Regions from separate parts of the Streptomyces sp. NPDC018263 genome, predicted to be linked through region 2. Evidence: predicted binding sites of a transcription regulator. Region 2 holds the regulator's gene; the other holds the start of a gene.
What was found. The regulator HrcA, encoded in region 2, represses chaperone genes, less so after heat shock. The targets are predictions, from matches to a motif close to TTNGCACTCNGNNNNNCNGAGTGCNAA.
Positions count from the first base shown of each region.

Region 1: groL (chaperonin GroEL) is a predicted target of HrcA. The motif match lies at 1,600-1,626, and genes of this name have one in related genera.

Region 1 covers NZ_JBVHFA010000005.1:202,920-211,180, forward strand. The annotation lists gene thrC (threonine synthase) at 1-630, shown strand, start outside; gene ACZ3HQ_RS16540 (MoaD/ThiS family protein) at 627-902, shown strand; gene ACZ3HQ_RS16545 (cold-shock protein) at 1,310-1,513, shown strand; gene groL (chaperonin GroEL) at 1,789-3,411, shown strand; gene ACZ3HQ_RS16555 (antibiotic biosynthesis monooxygenase family protein) at 3,500-3,832, opposite strand; gene ACZ3HQ_RS16560 (NADH:flavin oxidoreductase) at 4,133-5,260, shown strand; gene ACZ3HQ_RS16565 (VOC family protein) at 5,340-5,777, opposite strand; gene ACZ3HQ_RS16570 (hypothetical protein) at 5,792-6,361, opposite strand; gene ACZ3HQ_RS16575 (VOC family protein) at 6,452-6,838, shown strand; gene ACZ3HQ_RS16580 (hypothetical protein) at 6,835-7,056, opposite strand; gene ACZ3HQ_RS16585 (PTS transporter subunit EIIC) at 7,190-8,261, opposite strand, start outside.
Region 2 covers NZ_JBVHFA010000006.1:87,929-96,189, reverse strand. The annotation lists gene ACZ3HQ_RS18560 (MBL fold metallo-hydrolase) at 1-204, opposite strand, end outside; gene hrcA (heat-inducible transcriptional repressor HrcA) at 374-1,390, shown strand; gene dnaJ (molecular chaperone DnaJ) at 1,391-2,530, shown strand; gene ACZ3HQ_RS18545 (nitronate monooxygenase) at 2,607-3,707, shown strand; gene ACZ3HQ_RS18540 (16S rRNA (uracil(1498)-N(3))-methyltransferase) at 3,704-4,450, shown strand; gene ACZ3HQ_RS18535 (hypothetical protein) at 4,529-5,071, shown strand; gene ACZ3HQ_RS18530 (S41 family peptidase) at 5,126-8,261, shown strand, end outside.

The DNA of each region.
Region 1 (8,261 bases), on a different contig from region 2:
GGCTTCGTCAACGTCAACCTCAGGCCGTACTACGCCGAGGGCTCCAAGACGCTGGCGTACGAGATCTGCGAGCAGCTCGGCTGGAAGCTGCCCGACCAGCTCGTGGTGCCGATCGCCTCCGGCTCCCAGCTCACCAAGATCGACAAGGGGCTGAAGGAGCTGATCGCGCTCGGCCTGGTCGAGGACAGGCCGTACCGGATCTTCGGCGCCCAGGCGGAGGGCTGCTCGCCGGTGTCGGCCGCGTACAAGGCGGGCCACGACGTGGTGCGGCCGCAGAAGCCGGACACCATCGCCAAGTCCCTCGCCATCGGCAATCCGGCCGACGGGCCGTACGTGCTCGACATCGCGCGCCGCACCGGTGGCGCGGTGGAGGACGTGACGGACCCCCAGATCGTGGACGCCATCAAGCTGCTGGCCCGCACTGAGGGCATCTTCGCCGAGACGGCGGGCGGGGTGACGGTCGGTGTCACCGCCAAGCTGATCGAGTCCGGCGCGCTGGACCCCTCGCTCACCACCGTCGTCCTCAACACCGGCGACGGCCTCAAGACCCTGGACGCGGTCGCCGGCACCGGTCTGACCGCGACCATCCGCCCGAACCTGGACTCCTTCCGAGAGGCTGGCCTCGCATGAGCGTGACCGTTCGCATCCCGACCATCCTGCGCACCTACACCGGCGGGCAGGCCGAGGTCGCCGCCGAGGGCGGCACGCTCGCGGAGGTCATCGAGGACCTGGAGAAGAACCACCAGGGCATCGCCGCCCGCGTCCTGGACGACCAGGGCAAGCTGCGCCGCTTCGTGAATGTCTACGTCAATGACGACGACGTGCGTTTCGAGGGCGGACTTCAGACCGCCACGCCCGACGGCGCGGGTGTCTCCATCATTCCGGCGGTCGCCGGCGGCTGAAATTTACCTCCGGTAATGGCCCCCTCCGCAAGAGAAACGGAGGGGGCCATTCTGTGTGATTGAGCGCGGTACAGTTGGGGAACGCGCTCCCGCTCCGGCGGGCCGGGCGTCCTTGATTCATGCCGCTGACCCGACAAGAAGCAGCCAAAATGCGCGGGTAATGTGCGGCATTTGTTGCTTTTGTGGGGCCCGACTTGCCCTGAATTCAGCCGAAGTTGCGGCAGATTCCGGACTGTGTCCGTCCAGAATTCTCGTCCGATTGACCTGTTGCAGACGGCAGTTGGACAGATACATTCAGCCGCGGTCGACGCGTTCCGGCGCACGCCCCCGACCGATTGGGGGGCGAGGTCTGACCCAGGTTCACGAGGTGTGGATCTGCGCAAGGGCCAGTAATAGGGGAGTTAGCCATGGCTCAGGGCACCGTCAAGTGGTTCAACGCGGAGAAGGGGTACGGCTTCATCGCGGTCGACGGTGGTGCGGACGTCTTCGTCCACTACAGCGCGATTCAGATGGACGGCTACCGCAGCCTGGAAGAGGGTCAGCGGGTCGAGTTCGAGATCTCGCAGGGTCAGAAGGGCCCGCAGGCCGACATGGTTCGCGTCACCGCCTGAACGTCTCCGGTTGAGCGCAGGGCCCGTACCCGTACAGGGTGCGGGTCCTTCGTTCTGTTAGGTCCCGTCCTGATCCCCCGAAGGCGCTTGCACTCGCCCTGGGTGAGTGCTAATCATTGCGTTAGCACTCTGAAGGTGAGAGTGACAACGAAGGACCGGGTCGGTGAGGCCCGCAGGCCGGGTGGGGCAAGGAACCACGAGGCCGGCGAGCCGTCCGTCGCGGGCGCGGGCGCGGTCCGAAGGAATCACCCCCAGTCCTGGAGGGACCACTTCACATGGCCAAGATCATCGCGTTCGACGAGGAGGCGCGGCGCGGCCTCGAGCGCGGCATGAACCAGCTCGCGGACGCCGTCAAGGTGACGCTCGGCCCCAAGGGCCGCAACGTCGTCCTCGAGAAGAAGTGGGGCGCCCCCACGATCACCAACGATGGTGTCTCCATCGCCAAGGAGATCGAGCTCGAGGACCCGTACGAGAAGATCGGCGCCGAGCTGGTCAAGGAAGTCGCCAAGAAGACGGACGACGTCGCCGGCGACGGTACGACCACCGCGACCGTGCTGGCCCAGGCGCTGGTCAAGGAGGGCCTGCGCAACGTGGCCGCCGGCGCCAACCCGATGGCGCTCAAGCGCGGCATCGAGAAGGCCGTCGAGGCCGTCTCCACCGCCCTGCTGGAGCAGGCCAAGGACGTGGAGACCAAGGAGCAGATCGCCTCCACCGCCTCCATCTCCGCCGCCGACACCCAGATCGGCGAGCTCATCGCCGAGGCGATGGACAAGGTCGGCAAGGAAGGCGTCATCACCGTCGAGGAGAGCAACACCTTCGGTCTGGAGCTTGAGCTCACCGAGGGCATGCGCTTCGACAAGGGCTACATCTCCGCCTACTTCGCGACCGACATGGAGCGCATGGAGGCGGTGCTCGAGGACCCGTACATCCTCATCGCCAACTCCAAGATCTCCTCGGTCAAGGACCTGCTCCCGCTGCTGGAGAAGGTCATGCAGTCGGGCAAGCCGCTGCTGATCATCGCCGAGGACGTCGAGGGCGAGGCCCTCTCCACCCTGGTGGTCAACAAGATCCGCGGCACCTTCAAGTCCGTCGCCGTCAAGGCTCCGGGCTTCGGCGACCGCCGCAAGGCCATGCTCGGCGACATCGCCATCCTCACCGGGGGCGAGGTCATCTCCGAGGAGGTCGGTCTCAAGCTGGAGAACGCCTCCCTGGACCTGCTGGGCCGCGCCCGCAAGGTCGTCGTCACCAAGGACGAGACCACGATCGTGGACGGCGCCGGCTCCTCGGAGCAGGTGCAGGGCCGCGTGAACCAGATCCGCGCCGAGATCGAGAACTCCGACTCGGACTACGACCGCGAGAAGCTCCAGGAGCGCCTGGCGAAGCTCGCGGGCGGCGTGGCGGTCATCAAGGCCGGTGCCGCGACCGAGGTCGAGCTCAAGGAGCGCAAGCACCGCATCGAGGACGCCGTGCGCAACGCCAAGGCGGCCGTCGAGGAGGGCATCGTCGCCGGTGGTGGCGTGGCCCTGCTGCAGGCCGGCCAGGTCTTCGACAAGCTGGAGCTGTCGGGCGACGAGGCGACCGGCGCCAACGCGGTCAAGCTCGCGCTGGAGGCCCCGCTGAAGCAGATCGCCGTCAACGGTGGTCTCGAGGGCGGCGTCGTCGTGGAGAAGGTCCGCAACCTGCCCGTCGGCAACGGCCTCAACGCCGCGACCGGCGAGTACGTCGACATGATCGCCGAGGGCATCATCGACCCGGCGAAGGTCACGCGTTCCGCCCTGCAGAACGCCGCCTCCATCGCCGCGCTGTTCCTCACCACCGAGGCCGTCATCGCCGACAAGCCGGAGAAGGCCGCCGCGGCCGCTCCGGGCGGCATGCCGGGCGGTGACATGGACTTCTGATCCGTCGTCTCGGATCAACTGTCCTTTCCTTGGGCGGCACTTCCCTCCGGTTTCCGGCGGGGGTGCGGCCCTCGGGCGTTCTCGGGCGTCAGTCGCGGGCGAAGGCGTAGGCGCGCTCCACCCGTGCGACCTCCACGCTGTACGAGGAGTACCAGCGGTCACGTCCGAGCCGCTGGGCCTGGAGATGCTCGGGATGGGCCTTCCACGCCGCTATCGACGCCTCGTCCGCGTAGTAGATGACGACGAGATCCCGGCCGTCCTCGCCCGTCAGCGACTCGCGCCCCAGATAGCCCGGCTGCGCCTCACCGAGTTCGGCCATGCGCGCACTCATCGCCGCGTAGCCTTCCAGGTCCTCGGCGGGCCGGGTGGTGATGATCACCGCGTAGTAAGGCGGTCGGGGGCGGATGAACGAGGTGGTCACGTGGGAAACCCTCCGTCGTAAGGCGCGTGAAGGGCAACGCTACTTCGAGGGGGGGTAGTTGGGTGTGCCCTCACATCGGCCGGCAGAACAGCAGCGCGTGCCGGGGGCCGGCTGAACCGGGGCGCCCGGCGGCGGGGCGAGCTGGGCCGGGAGCGGCCAGCGTGGCCGGGGTCACACTCGCCCGGTCCGGCGGAGCGGAATGCGGAGGCGGGTGGACCAGTTGTTTCACTAGGTGCACCATTGCGTGCTCACATACCAACCGGTATATACGACACCCCGTCCACACGAGGAGCCCCTCACGTGACCGTCACGACGTCCGCCGCCAGCCGCGCGGCCCAGCTCCTGTCCCGCCCGATCCAGCTCAACGGCCTCACCGTGCCCAACCGGATCGCGATGGCGCCGATGACCCGGATGTTCTCCCCGGGCGGCATCCCCGGCGAGGACGTGGTGTCGTACTACTCCCGCCGGGCCGCCAACGGCGTCGGCCTGATCGTCACCGAGGGTACGTACGTCGGGCACGACTCGGCCGGTCAGAGCGACAGCGTGCCGCGCTTCCACGGTGAGGAGCAGCTCGCGGGCTGGGAGAAGGTCGCGCGTGAGGTGCACGCGGCGGGCGGCACGATCGTCCCGCAGCTCTGGCACATCGGCATGGTCCGCCGCCAGGGCGAGCCGCCGTTCGCGGACGCCCCCGCCATGGGCCCGTCCGGTGTGCACAAGGCCGGTGCCGAGGCCAAGGGCCAGGCGATGACGCAGTCCGACATCGACGACGTGATCGGCGCCTTCGCGCAGGCCGCCGCCGACGCCGAGCGCATCGGCTTCGACGGGGTCGAGATCCACGGCGCCCACGGCTACCTGCTGGACCAGTTCCTGTGGGAGGGCACCAACCGCCGTACCGACGGCTACGGCGGCGACCCGGTCGCCCGCGCGCAGTTCGCCGCGGAGGTCGTCGCGGCCGTGCGCGAGCGCGTGTCCGCCGAGTTCCCGATCATCTTCCGCTACTCCCAGTGGAAGCAGCAGGACTACACCGCGCGGCTCGCCGAGACCCCGGAGGAGCTGGAGGCGATCCTCGCCCCGATCTCCGCCGCCGGTGCCGACGTCTTCCACGCCTCCACCCGCCGCTACTGGCTCCCCGAGTTCGAGGGCTCCGACCTCAACCTGGCCGGCTGGACCAAGAAGATCACCGGCAAGCCGGTCATCACCGTCGGCTCGGTCGGCCTCGACGGCGACTTCGTGGGCGCGTTCCAGGGCGAGGGCTCCCCGGTCAAGGGCATCGACGACCTCCTCGACGGCTTCGAGCGCGAGGAGTACGACATGGTCGCCATCGGCCGCGCGCTGCTCCAGGACCCGGAGTGGGCCGCGAAGGTGCTGTCCGGCCGGTTCGACGAGCTGAAGCCGTACGACGCGGCCGCGCTGGGCTCTCTTAGCTGAGGCTCTGTCCGCAAGGCTCTGTCTGCGAGGCGCCGGGTGGGTGAACTCCCGCCCGGCGCCTTTGTGTTGCCCGCGCTCCTCAGTTTTCCGGGTCCACCGCCGCCAGCCGTACCGTGCCGTCCTCGGCCACCGACCAGCCGGGGTTGTGGCAGATCTCCCAGCGGTGGCCGTCCGGGTCGGTGAAGTAGGCGTGATAGCCGCCGAAGGCCGCCCGCTGGGGTTCCTTGAGGACGTTCGCCCCGGCCTCGCGGGCGCGGGCCACGGCCGCGTCGACCTCGGCGGGGGAGCCGAGGTTGCGGGCCAGGGTGAAGGGGGTGCCGGGGGTGGCCGGGGCGCCGGTGTCGGCGGCCAGGTCGGCCAGCGGGAACAGGGCCAGCGCCACGCCCTTGCCGACCTGGTAGAAGACCACCTCGTCCAGGTCGAGCAGCGGGGTCCAGCCGAGGCCCTCGCTGTAGAAACGGCGGCTCGTCGCCAGGTCCTCCACGCCCAGAGTCACCATGCTGAGCTGCTGGTCCATGCTGCTGCCTCCGGCTACAGATTGCCCATCGGTTCGATGTCCACCTGGGTGGGGGTGCCCCAGACGCGGAGCACCTCGTAGTCGGTGAACTCGTGGACCAGACGGTAGGCCATCGCCGGGCGCGAACCCCGGCGGGCGGCGGCGAGGTACGCCTCCGCCTCGCGGCGGTCCCTTCGCGGGGTGCCGCAGAGCTGCCACTCGCGGCCGTTCCACGCCTCGGGGAGCCAGCGCTGCTGGGGCTGGGGGCGGTCGGCGCGGACGCCGTACCGGGACGGCGCGGTCGCGGGTGCCTCCGGGCCGCGCCCCTGCCCGCCGTACTCCGCCCGGCGGGCGGCCCTTCTGCGGGTCTCGCACAGCAGGCACAGGTCCTGGGCGCTCTTGTCCACCGGGCCCTGTGGGTGCTCCGCGCAGCGGGTGGTGGGGGCGCCGGCCGAGACACTCTCGTCCAGCAGGTCCAGCGCGCGGCGCAGATCGGCCTTGACCTCGTGCAGCCGGGAGTCCGGGGTGTCGGCGGACAGCGCCTCACCGTGCTCCCCGACGAGCCGGAGGGCGCGGCCTAGCGCGGTGAGCTGGGCGTGATTCATGCCTCCAGCTTCTCACCCGCGCGGCTGGTCGCCGGATGCGCGAGGATCGGGCGGGAGTACGTTTCCCCGACCCCTTCTGGAGGGCACCCCGTGAGGATCAACCTGGCCAGCGTCTTCGTCGACGACCAGGAGAAGGCGCTGCGCTTCTACACCGAGGTGCTGGGGTTCGTGAAGAAGGCCGACGTGCCGCTCGGGGAGCACCGGTGGCTGACCGTGGTCTCGCCCGAGCAGCCCGACGGCACCGAGCTGCTGCTGGAGCCGGACGCCCACCCCGCCGCCAAGCCGTACACCACCGCCCTCCACGGCGACGGCATCCCCGCCACCTCCTTCGCCGTGGACGACGTACGCGCCGAGTACGAACGGCTGCGCGGGCTCGGGGTGCGCTTCACCCAGGAGCCGGTGGCGGCGGGGCCGGTCACCATCGCCGTCCTGGACGACACCTGCGGCAATCTGATCCAGCTCGCCCAGTACGCCTAACCCTGGTGCAGCAGGCTTCCCTTGCCGCACGCGGGGGCCCGCTCGGCCAGGGGGAGCGGGGAGACCGCCTTCACCACCGGGGTCACGGTGAGGTCCGCCGCACAGGCGGCGGTGTCCTCGGCCGTCCAACGGTCGTCGTGGGAGGCGGCGTGGGCGGGAGCGGCCAGCGCGGCGGAGGACGCGGCGACGGCGAGGGCGGCGAACAGGAGCTTCTTCATGCCAGGGGCAACGACGGGGAGGGGCGGGCGTCACGCGGGGCCGGCGGGTGTTCCATCGGCGGACGGCGGTGTCGTACCCGCTGGGAAGGCTGAGGGTGAAGCTCACTGTGTGGGTTCTCAGATACAGCGCGCGTCACGTCGAGCCGGCCGGTGTCCGGTCCGTGACCGGCGGTGTCGTGCCGCTCGTCGTACCCCGGCGGAAGCCGAAGGTGAGGGTTGCGGCGAAGCCGACCGCGTAGGCCGTCAGAAGGCCGCCCGCGTAGATGGCGATCGCGGGGGCCGGGCCCTGGTTGCCGGTGAGGAGGGGGAAGAGGGCCCAGCCGGAGGGGCCGATGGCGGTGGCGCCGACCTTCTCGCCGAGCATGGCGAAGAAGCCGACGAAGCCGCCGCCCGCAGCCCCGCCCACGCAGGCGGTGATGAACGGGCGGCCCAGGGGGAGTGAGACGCCGTAGATCAGGGGTTCGCCCACACCCAGCAGGCCCGCGGGGAGCGCGGAGCGGATCGTGGTGCGCAGGGCGGTGTCGTGGCGCAGGCGTACGTACACCGCGAGCGCGCCGCCGACCTGGCCCGCGCCCGCCATGGCCAGCAGGGGGAGCAGGACCGTGTAGCCCTGCTGCTCGATCAGGGTGGTGTGGATGGGGATCAGGGCCTGGTGCAGGCCGAGCATCACCAGGGGGAGGAACAGCCCGCCGAGGAGCAGGCCCGCGAAGGGGCCCGTGGTGGTGAGCAGCCAGTTCGCGCCGGTGCCGATCGCGGTGGCCACGGCGCCGGCCGCGTACATCAGGCCGTACAGGGTGGCGAGGCCCGCGACCAGGACGGTGACGGTGGGGGTGAGCAGGACGTCCAGCGCGCCGGGCACGCGTCCCCGGCACCACTTCTCGATCCGGGTCGCCAGCAGGGCGGCGGCGAGTGCGCCGAGGACTCCGCCCTGGCCGGGGGAGAGGTGCACGCCGAACGCGGTCACCTTCGCCACGCCCGGATAGACGATCACCGCGGCCACGGCTCCGCCCAGGATCGGGGTGCCGCCGAACTCCTTCGCGGTCTGGTAACCGACGAACACCGCGATCAGCGCCATGAAGCCGGAGGCGATGGCGGCGAGGGCGGGGGTGAGGCCGGGGAGCCAACCCGCGTTCGTCAGCAGGCCGTTGATCCCGGCGAGGATGCCGCAGCCGATGAGGGCGGGGATGAGGGGGACGAAGACGTCG
Region 2 (8,261 bases):
GAGATGGGTCACATCGCGTCCGGCCAGCGTCCGCGCCGCGGACCGCAGCGCGGCCCCCTCCGCGAGGCTCGACCCCGCGTCCACCACCAGTGCCGTGCCCGCGCCCACGACCAGCCCCACCGTGCAGTCCCAGCCCGGCAGCCGGCACCGGCCCACCCCCTCGGCCAAGCGCTCCCACCCGAGGTCTTCCCAAGTCACGGTCATGCCCGCACGCTAGCCGGGAAGGAGCCGGGGACAAGCCGGGCGGACCGCACCGACCTTGCCCGGTGAGTACCCCACGGCCGTACACTGGCCGGGGAAGTCTGGCACTCGCACGCGCAGAGTGCCAGGCGGGAGACCGTAAGGGCCGTGGGGCGACGTGACGGAGGTGCGCATGCTGAGCGAACGCAGGCTGCAGGTACTGCGCGCCATCGTGCAGGACTACGTCGGCACCGAGGAGCCCGTCGGCTCCAAGGCCCTCACCGAGCGGCACAGCCTCGGCGTCTCCCCGGCCACCGTGCGCAACGACATGGCCGCGCTGGAGGAGGAGGGGTTCATCGCCCAGCCGCACACCAGCGCCGGGCGCATCCCCACCGACAAGGGCTACCGGCTCTTCGTCGACAAACTCGCCGGTGTGAAGCCGATGACGGCGCCCGAGCGGCGCGCGATCCAGAACTTCCTGGAGGGCGCGGTCGACCTGGACGACGTCGTGGCCCGCACCGTCCGGCTGCTCGCGCAGCTCACCCGGCAGGTCGCCGTCGTGCAGTACCCCTCGCTGACCCGGTCCACCGTGCGGCATGTGGAACTGCTCTCACTCGCGCCCGCCCGCGTGATGCTCGTGCTGATCACCGACACCGGCCGGGTCGAGCAGCGGATGGTCGACTGCCCCGCCCCGTTCGGCGAGGCACCGCTCGCGGACCTGCGCGCGCGGCTCAACAGCAAGGTGGCCGGGCGCCGGTTCAGCGACGTACCGCGACTGGTCGAGGACCTCCCCGATGCCTTCGAGGCGGAGGATCGCGGTACGGTCTCCACAGTGCTCTCCACTCTGCTGGAGACACTGGTCGAGGAGAACGAGGAACGGCTGATGATCGGCGGCACCGCCAATCTCACCCGTTTCGGACATGACTTCCCCCTGGTGATCCGGCCCGTGCTGGAAGCCCTGGAGGAACAGGTCGTGCTCCTCAAACTCCTCGGCGAAGCCAAAGATCCGGGCGTGACCGTGCGTATCGGGCACGAGAACGCCCACGAAGGACTCAACTCCACGTCCGTCGTGTCGGTCGGCTACGGTTCGGGCGGCGAGGCGGTTGCCAAGCTCGGCGTGGTCGGACCGACCCGCATGGACTATCCGGGAACGATGGGAGCGGTACGCGCAGTGGCACGGTACGTCGGACAGATCCTGGCGGAGTCGTAAGTGGCCACGGATTACTACGCCGTTCTCGGCGTGCGCCGCGACGCGTCGCAGGATGAGATCAAGAAGGCGTTCCGCAGGCTCGCGCGCGAGCTGCATCCGGACGTCAATCCCGATCCGAAGACCCAGGAGCGGTTCAAGGAGATCAACGCCGCCTACGAGGTGCTCTCGGACCCGCAGAAGAAGCAGGTCTACGACCTCGGCGGCGACCCCCTCTCGCAGGCCGGCGGCGCCGGTGGCGCGGGCGGCTTCGGGGCCGGCGGCTTCGGCAACTTCTCCGACATCATGGACGCGTTCTTCGGTACGGCGTCCCAGCGCGGCCCGCGCTCGCGCACCCGGCGCGGCCAGGACGCCATGATCCGGATCGAGGTCGAGCTGGACGAGGCGGCCTTCGGTACGACCAAGGACATCCAGGTCGACACCGCGGTCGTGTGCAACACGTGCAGCGGCGAGGGCGCCGCCCCCGGCACCTCCGCGCAGACCTGTGACATGTGCCGCGGCCGCGGCGAGGTCTCCCAGGTCACCCGGTCCTTCCTGGGCCAGGTCATGACCTCCCGCCCCTGCCCGCAGTGCCAGGGCTTCGGCACCGTGGTCCCGACCCCGTGCCCCGAGTGCGCGGGTGACGGCCGGGTCCGCTCCCGGCGCACGCTGACCGTGAAGATCCCCGCCGGTGTCGACAACGGCACCCGCATCCAGCTCGCGGGCGAGGGCGAGGTCGGCCCCGGCGGCGGCCCCGCCGGTGACCTGTACGTCGAGATCCACGAGCTGCCGCACTCCACCTTCCAGCGGCGCGGCGACGACCTGCACTGCACGGTCACCATCCCGATGACGGCCGCGGCCCTCGGCACCAAGGTGCCGCTGGAGACGCTGGACGGCATGGAGGAGGTCGACATCCGGCCCGGCACCCAGTCCGGCCAGTCGATCCCGCTGCACAACCGGGGCGTCACGCATCTGCGCGGCGGCGGCCGGGGCGACCTGATCGTGCACGTCGAGGTCACCACCCCGACCAAGCTCGACGCCGAGCAGGAGCGGGTGCTGCGGGAGCTGTCCAAGCTGCGCGGCGAGGAGCGGCCCACCGGGCAGTTCCAGCCCGGCCAGCAGGGGCTGTTCTCCCGGCTGAAGGACGCGTTCAACGGACGCTGACGGCGGGGGGCGCCGCGTGCGCCCCCACGCCCGGGCCGGATTCGGACTTGTCCGGCCGACATGAAACCATGCGGGCATGTCCTCCGCACTGGCCGATCTCGTCGTGCATCCGATCGTGCAGGCCCCCATGGCGGGCGGTGTCGCCGTGCCGGAACTGGCCGCCGCCGTCTCCGAGGCCGGAGGGCTCGGTTTCCTCGCCGCCGGCTACAAGACCGCCGACGGCATGTACCGCGAGATCAAACGGCTGCGCGGGCTGACCAGCCGCCCCTTCGGCGTCAACCTCTTCCTGCCCCAGCCCGCCCACGCCGAGTCCGGCGCCGTCGAGCTGTACGCGCAGCAACTGGCCGGTGAGGCCGCCTGGTACGAGACCGAGACCGGCGACCCCGACGGCGGCCGCGACGACGGCTACGACGCCAAGCTCGCCGTCCTGCTGGACGATCCCGTCGCCGCCGTCTCCTTCCACTTCGGCGTGCCCGACCCGGAGGTGCTGGCGGCGCTGCGCCGGGCCGGGACCGTCACCCTGGTCACCGCCACCACCGTCGAGGAGGCCCGCGCGGTCGAGCGGGCCGGGGCGGACGCGGTGATCGCGCAGGGCGTCGAGGCGGGCGGCCACCAGGGCACCCACCGCGACCTCGCGGAGAACGACGGCACCGGCCTCGGCCTGCTGTCCCTGGTCACCCAGGTCGCGCAGGCCGTCGAGATCCCGGTCGTCGCCGCCGGAGGCATCATGCGCGGCGCCCAGATCGCCGCCGTCCTCGCCGCCGGGGCCACCGCGGCCCAGCTCGGCACCGCCTTCCTGGCCACCCCCGAGTCCGGCGCCCCCGAGGTCCACAAGCGGGCGCTGACCGACCCGGTGTTCCCGCGCACCGAGCTGACCCGCGCCTTCTCCGGACGCCCGGCGCGCGCCCTGACCAACCGCTTCCTGCGCGAGCACGGGCCGTACGCGCCCGCCGCCTACCCCGACGTGCACCACCTGACCGCACCGCTGCGCAAGGCCGCCACCGCCGCCGGGGACGCCCAGGGCATGTCGCTCTGGGCGGGCCAGGGCCACCGGCTGGCCAGGCCGCTGCCCGCGGCCGAACTCGTCCGCACCCTCGCCGCCGAACTCAACCTCGTACGGGGCGAGTCGGGGCGCCAGTACCGACCCGTCCGAGCCCAGGGAGGGGACGCGCGATGACCGCGCCCGTCTTCGTCGTCGACCATTTCCGCACGGACGGCACCCGGTACGTGCTCGACGGACCCGAGGGCCGGCACGCCGTCTCGGTGAAGCGGCTGGAGCCCGGCGAGGAGGTCGTCCTCACCGACGGCGCCGGACGCTACGCGGTCTGCCGGGTCACCGGCACCGAGGGCAAGGACCGGCTGATCGTCGATCTGCCCGAGGTGCGCGAGGAGTCCGAGCCCCGGCCGCGTATCACCGTGGTGCAGGCGCTGCCCAAGGGCGACCGGGGCGAACTCGCCGTGGAGACCATGACGGAGACCGGGGTCGACCGGATCGTGCCCTGGCAGGCGTCGCGCTGCATCACCCAGTGGAAGGGCGAGCGGGGGCTGAAGGCGCTGGGCAAGTGGCGCTCCACCGCCCGCGAGGCGGGCAAGCAGTCGCGCCGGGTGCGCTTCCCCGAGGTCGCGGACGCCGCCTCCACCAAGCAGGTCGCCGCGCTGCTCGCGCAGGCCGACTTCGCCGCCGTGCTGCACTCCGACTTCGCGCACGAGTCGGTTCCGCTGGCCACCGCCGAGCTGCCCGCCGAGGGTGAGATCGTGCTGGTCGTCGGACCCGAAGGGGGCGTCTCCCGCGACGAGTTGGCGCTCTTCGAGGAGGCCGGCGCCCGTGCCTGCGTCCTCGGCCCGTCCGTCCTGCGCACCTCCACGGCCGGCACCGCCGCGACCGCCCTCCTGCTCGGCCGCACCGGACGCTGGTCCTGAAAACCCCGCGCCGCACGTTCGGGTGACTGGCCGTATGCGGCCTTCCGTCGTGGGGGTGTCGGTGGGACGCTGGGGTGTATGGGGGCTTCGAGGTGGAATCGGCCGCGGGCCGGACGGATGCTGGCCGCCGGGGGACTCGCGGTGCTCGCCGTCGGTGCGGTGACGGCATGTGATCCGGGGGAGCTGGGGGCGGCCTCGGTCGCCTACACCACCGACTCGACGGCCACCGACGCGCTGAACAAGCGTGGTGTGGACGTGAGTTGGCTGACCTGTACCGGGCGGCAGGACGGCGGGTCCTCGGCCAGTGGGTCGCCGAGCGAGTCGACCGTGGTCACCGTCGACTGCCAGGGCAAGACCAGGGACGGGCGGGACATCACCGTCACCGGCAAGGTGACCCGCGCGGTGAACGGGGCCTGTGTGCGCGGGAATCTCGTCGCCAAGGTCGGCGGGCGCCAGGTCTTCCAGGTGAGCGGGCTCGGCGACTGCGACGCGACCCCGGCCTACACCCCGCCCGCCACCTACCGGCCGCCCGGGCAGTCCCGGCCCACGGTGACCGTCACTGTCACCCGCACCCTGTGGTGCGAGAACGATCCCTCGTGCCGGCCGGTCCAGGGCAAGTAGGAGGAGTGATCAATTCCGGTGCCGGGTGCGGACGTTCGCGCGTAGGGTGATCGCGTGAATCACGGTGCTGCCACGGAAAACGCCGCCTCGTACCTCCGATTTCCGCATGTGCGGGGGGACTTGGTCACCTTCACCGCCGAGGACGACGTCTGGGTGGCCCCGCTGGACGGCGGCCGTGCCTGGCGGGTCAGCGCCGACGGCGTCCCCGTCAACCACCCCCGTATCTCGCCCGACGGCACCACCCTCGCCTGGACCTCACGGCGCGACGGCGCCCCCGAGGTGTACACCGCACCCGTGGACGGCGGACCCTCCCGGCGCCTGACCCACTGGGGCAACGCCCGCACCCAGGTCCGCGACTGGACCCCGGACGGCGAGGTGCTGGCGATCAGCGCGGCCGGACGGCACAGCACCCGCCACAGTTGGGCCCGTACCGTCCCGCTCGACGGCGGCCCGGCCGCCACCCTCCCGTACGGGCCCGTCGGCGCCGTCGCCCACGGTCCGCACACCGTGCTGCTGTCCGCCCAGATGAACCGGGACGCCTCCGCGTGGAAGCGCTACCGGGGCGGCACCGCCGGCAAGCTGTGGATCGACCGGGACGGCGACGGCGAGTTCGTCCGGCTGCACGAGGAGCTGGACGGCAACCTCGAGTACCCCTCCTGGGTCGGCGACCGCCTCGCGTTCCTCTCCGACCACGAGGGCACCGGCGCCCTGTACTCCTCCCTCGCCGACGGCTCCGACCTGCGCCGTCACACCCCGCTCGGCGGCTTCTACGCCCGGCACGCCGCGAGCGACGGCACCCGTGTGGTCTATGTCAGCGCCGGACAGCTCTGGGTGCTGGACGACCTCGACGGCGCCGAGCCGCGCCGCCCCGGCATCCGGCTCGGCGGCCCCCGTACCGACCTCCAGCCCTTCGTGCTGGACGCCGCCCGCTGGCTGGACTCCGCCACCCCCGACCACACCGGGCGCGGCAGCGCGGTCGCCGTGCGCGGCACCGTCCACTGGGTCACCCACCGCGCCGGACCGGCCCGTGCGCTGGCCGCCGAGCCCGGCGTACGGGCGCGGCTGCCGCGCACCTTCCGGGCGGGCGGCGAGGAGTGGGTGGTGTGGGTGACCGACGCCGAGGGCGACGACGCGCTGGAGTTCGCCCCCGCCACCGGCCTCGCCCCGGGCACCGCCCCACGCCGCCTGGGCGCCGGACAGCTCGGCCGCGTGCTCGAACTGGCCATGTCCCCGGACGGCACCCGCGCCGCCGTCGCCTCCCACGACGGCCGGCTGCTGCTGGTCGAGCGGGAGACCGGCGAGATCCGCGAGGTCGACCGCAGCGAGGACGGCGACCCGCACGGCCTGGCCTTCTCACCCGACTCCGGCTGGCTCGCCTGGGCCCACCCCGGCCCGCGCCCGCTCTCCCAGATCCGGCTCGCCGCCACCACCGACCTCACCGTCACCGAGGCCACCCCGCTGCGCTTCGCCGACTACGAGCCCGTCTTCACCCTCGACGGCCGCTACCTCGCCTTCCTCTCCAACCGCGCCTTCGACCCGGTCTTCGACACCCACGTCTTCGACCTGGCCTTCGTGGCGGGCGCCCGCCCGCACCTCATCACCCTGGCCGCCACCACGCCCTCGCCCTTCGGCCCGCAGCGCCACGGCCGCCCCTTCGGCACCCCCGACCGGGACGAGACCCCCGGCGCCGAGGGCACCCCCGTCACCCGCGTCGACCTCGACGGGCTCGCCGACCGCATCGTGCCCTTCCCCGTCGAGGCCGCCCGGTACGGCAACCTGCGCGCCGCCAAGGACGGCCTGCTCTGGCTGCGCCACCCGGTGCGCGGCGTCCTCGGCGCCTCCCGCGCCACCCCGGACGCCCCCGACCCCAAGACGGAGCTGGAGCGCTACGACCTCGGCCAGCACCGGCTGGAGCACCTGGCCGCCGACGCCGACGAGTTCGAGGTCAGCGGCGACGGCCGCCGCGTCCTGCTGTGGTCAGACGGCAGGCTCCGCGTCGTCCCCGCCGACCGCCGCGCCTCCGACGACGAGGACGGCGACGCCCGCGTCACCGTCGACCTCGGCCGCATCCGGCACACCGTCGACCCCGTCGCCGAGTGGCGGCAGATGTACGACGAGACCGGCCGGCTCATGCGGGACAACTTCTGGCGCCCCGACATGGGCGGCGTCGACTGGGACGGCGTCCTGGAGCGCTACCGTCCCGTCCTCGAACGCGTCGCCACCCATGACGACCTCGTGGACCTCCTCTGGGAGGTGCACGGCGAACTCGGCGCCTCCCACGCCTATGTCATGCCGCACGGAAGCTGGGGCGAGGGCGCCCGCCAGGGGCTGCTCGGCGCCGACATCTCCCGTCATGAGGACGGCAGTTGGCGCGTCGACCGGGTGCTGCCCTCGGAGACCTCCGACCCCGAGGCCCGCTCCCCCCTCGCCGCGCCCGGAGTCGCCGTACGCCCCGGCGACACCCTCCTCGCCATCGGCGGCCACCCCGTCGACCCGGTGACCGGCCCCGGCCCGCTGCTGCTGGGCACCGCGGGGAAGCCCGTGGAGCTGACCGTCGCCCCGGCCGGCGGCGGCGAGCCCCGGCACGCGGTCGTCGTCCCGCTCGCCGACGAGGAGCCGCTGCGCTACCACGCCTGGGTCGCCGGCCGCCGCGCCCACGTCCACGAACGCTCCGGCGGCCGCCTCGGCTACCTCCACGTCCCCGACATGCAGGCCCCCGGCTGGGCCCAGATCCACCGCGACCTGCGCGTCGAGGTCACCCGCGAGGGTCTGGTCGTCGACGTCCGCGAGAACCGGGGCGGCAACACCTCCCAGCTCATCGTGGAGAAGCTCGCCCGCCGCATCGTCGGCTGGGACCTCCCCCGGGGCATGCGCCCCGAGAGCTACCCCCAGGACGCCCCCCGAGGCCCCGTAGTGGCCGTGGCCGACGAGTTCTCCGGCTCCGACGGCGACATCGTCAACGCCGCGATCCGCGCCCTCGGCATCGGCCCGGTGGTAGGCACCCGCACCTGGGGCGGAGTCATCGGCATCGACAGCCGCTACACCCTGGTCGACGGCACGGTCATCACCCAGCCCAAGTACGCCTTCTGGCTGGAGGGCGCAGGCTGGGACGTGGAGAACCACGGGGTGGACCCCGACGTGGAGATCCCGATGCGCCCCCAGGACTGGGCACGGGACGAGGACCCCCAGT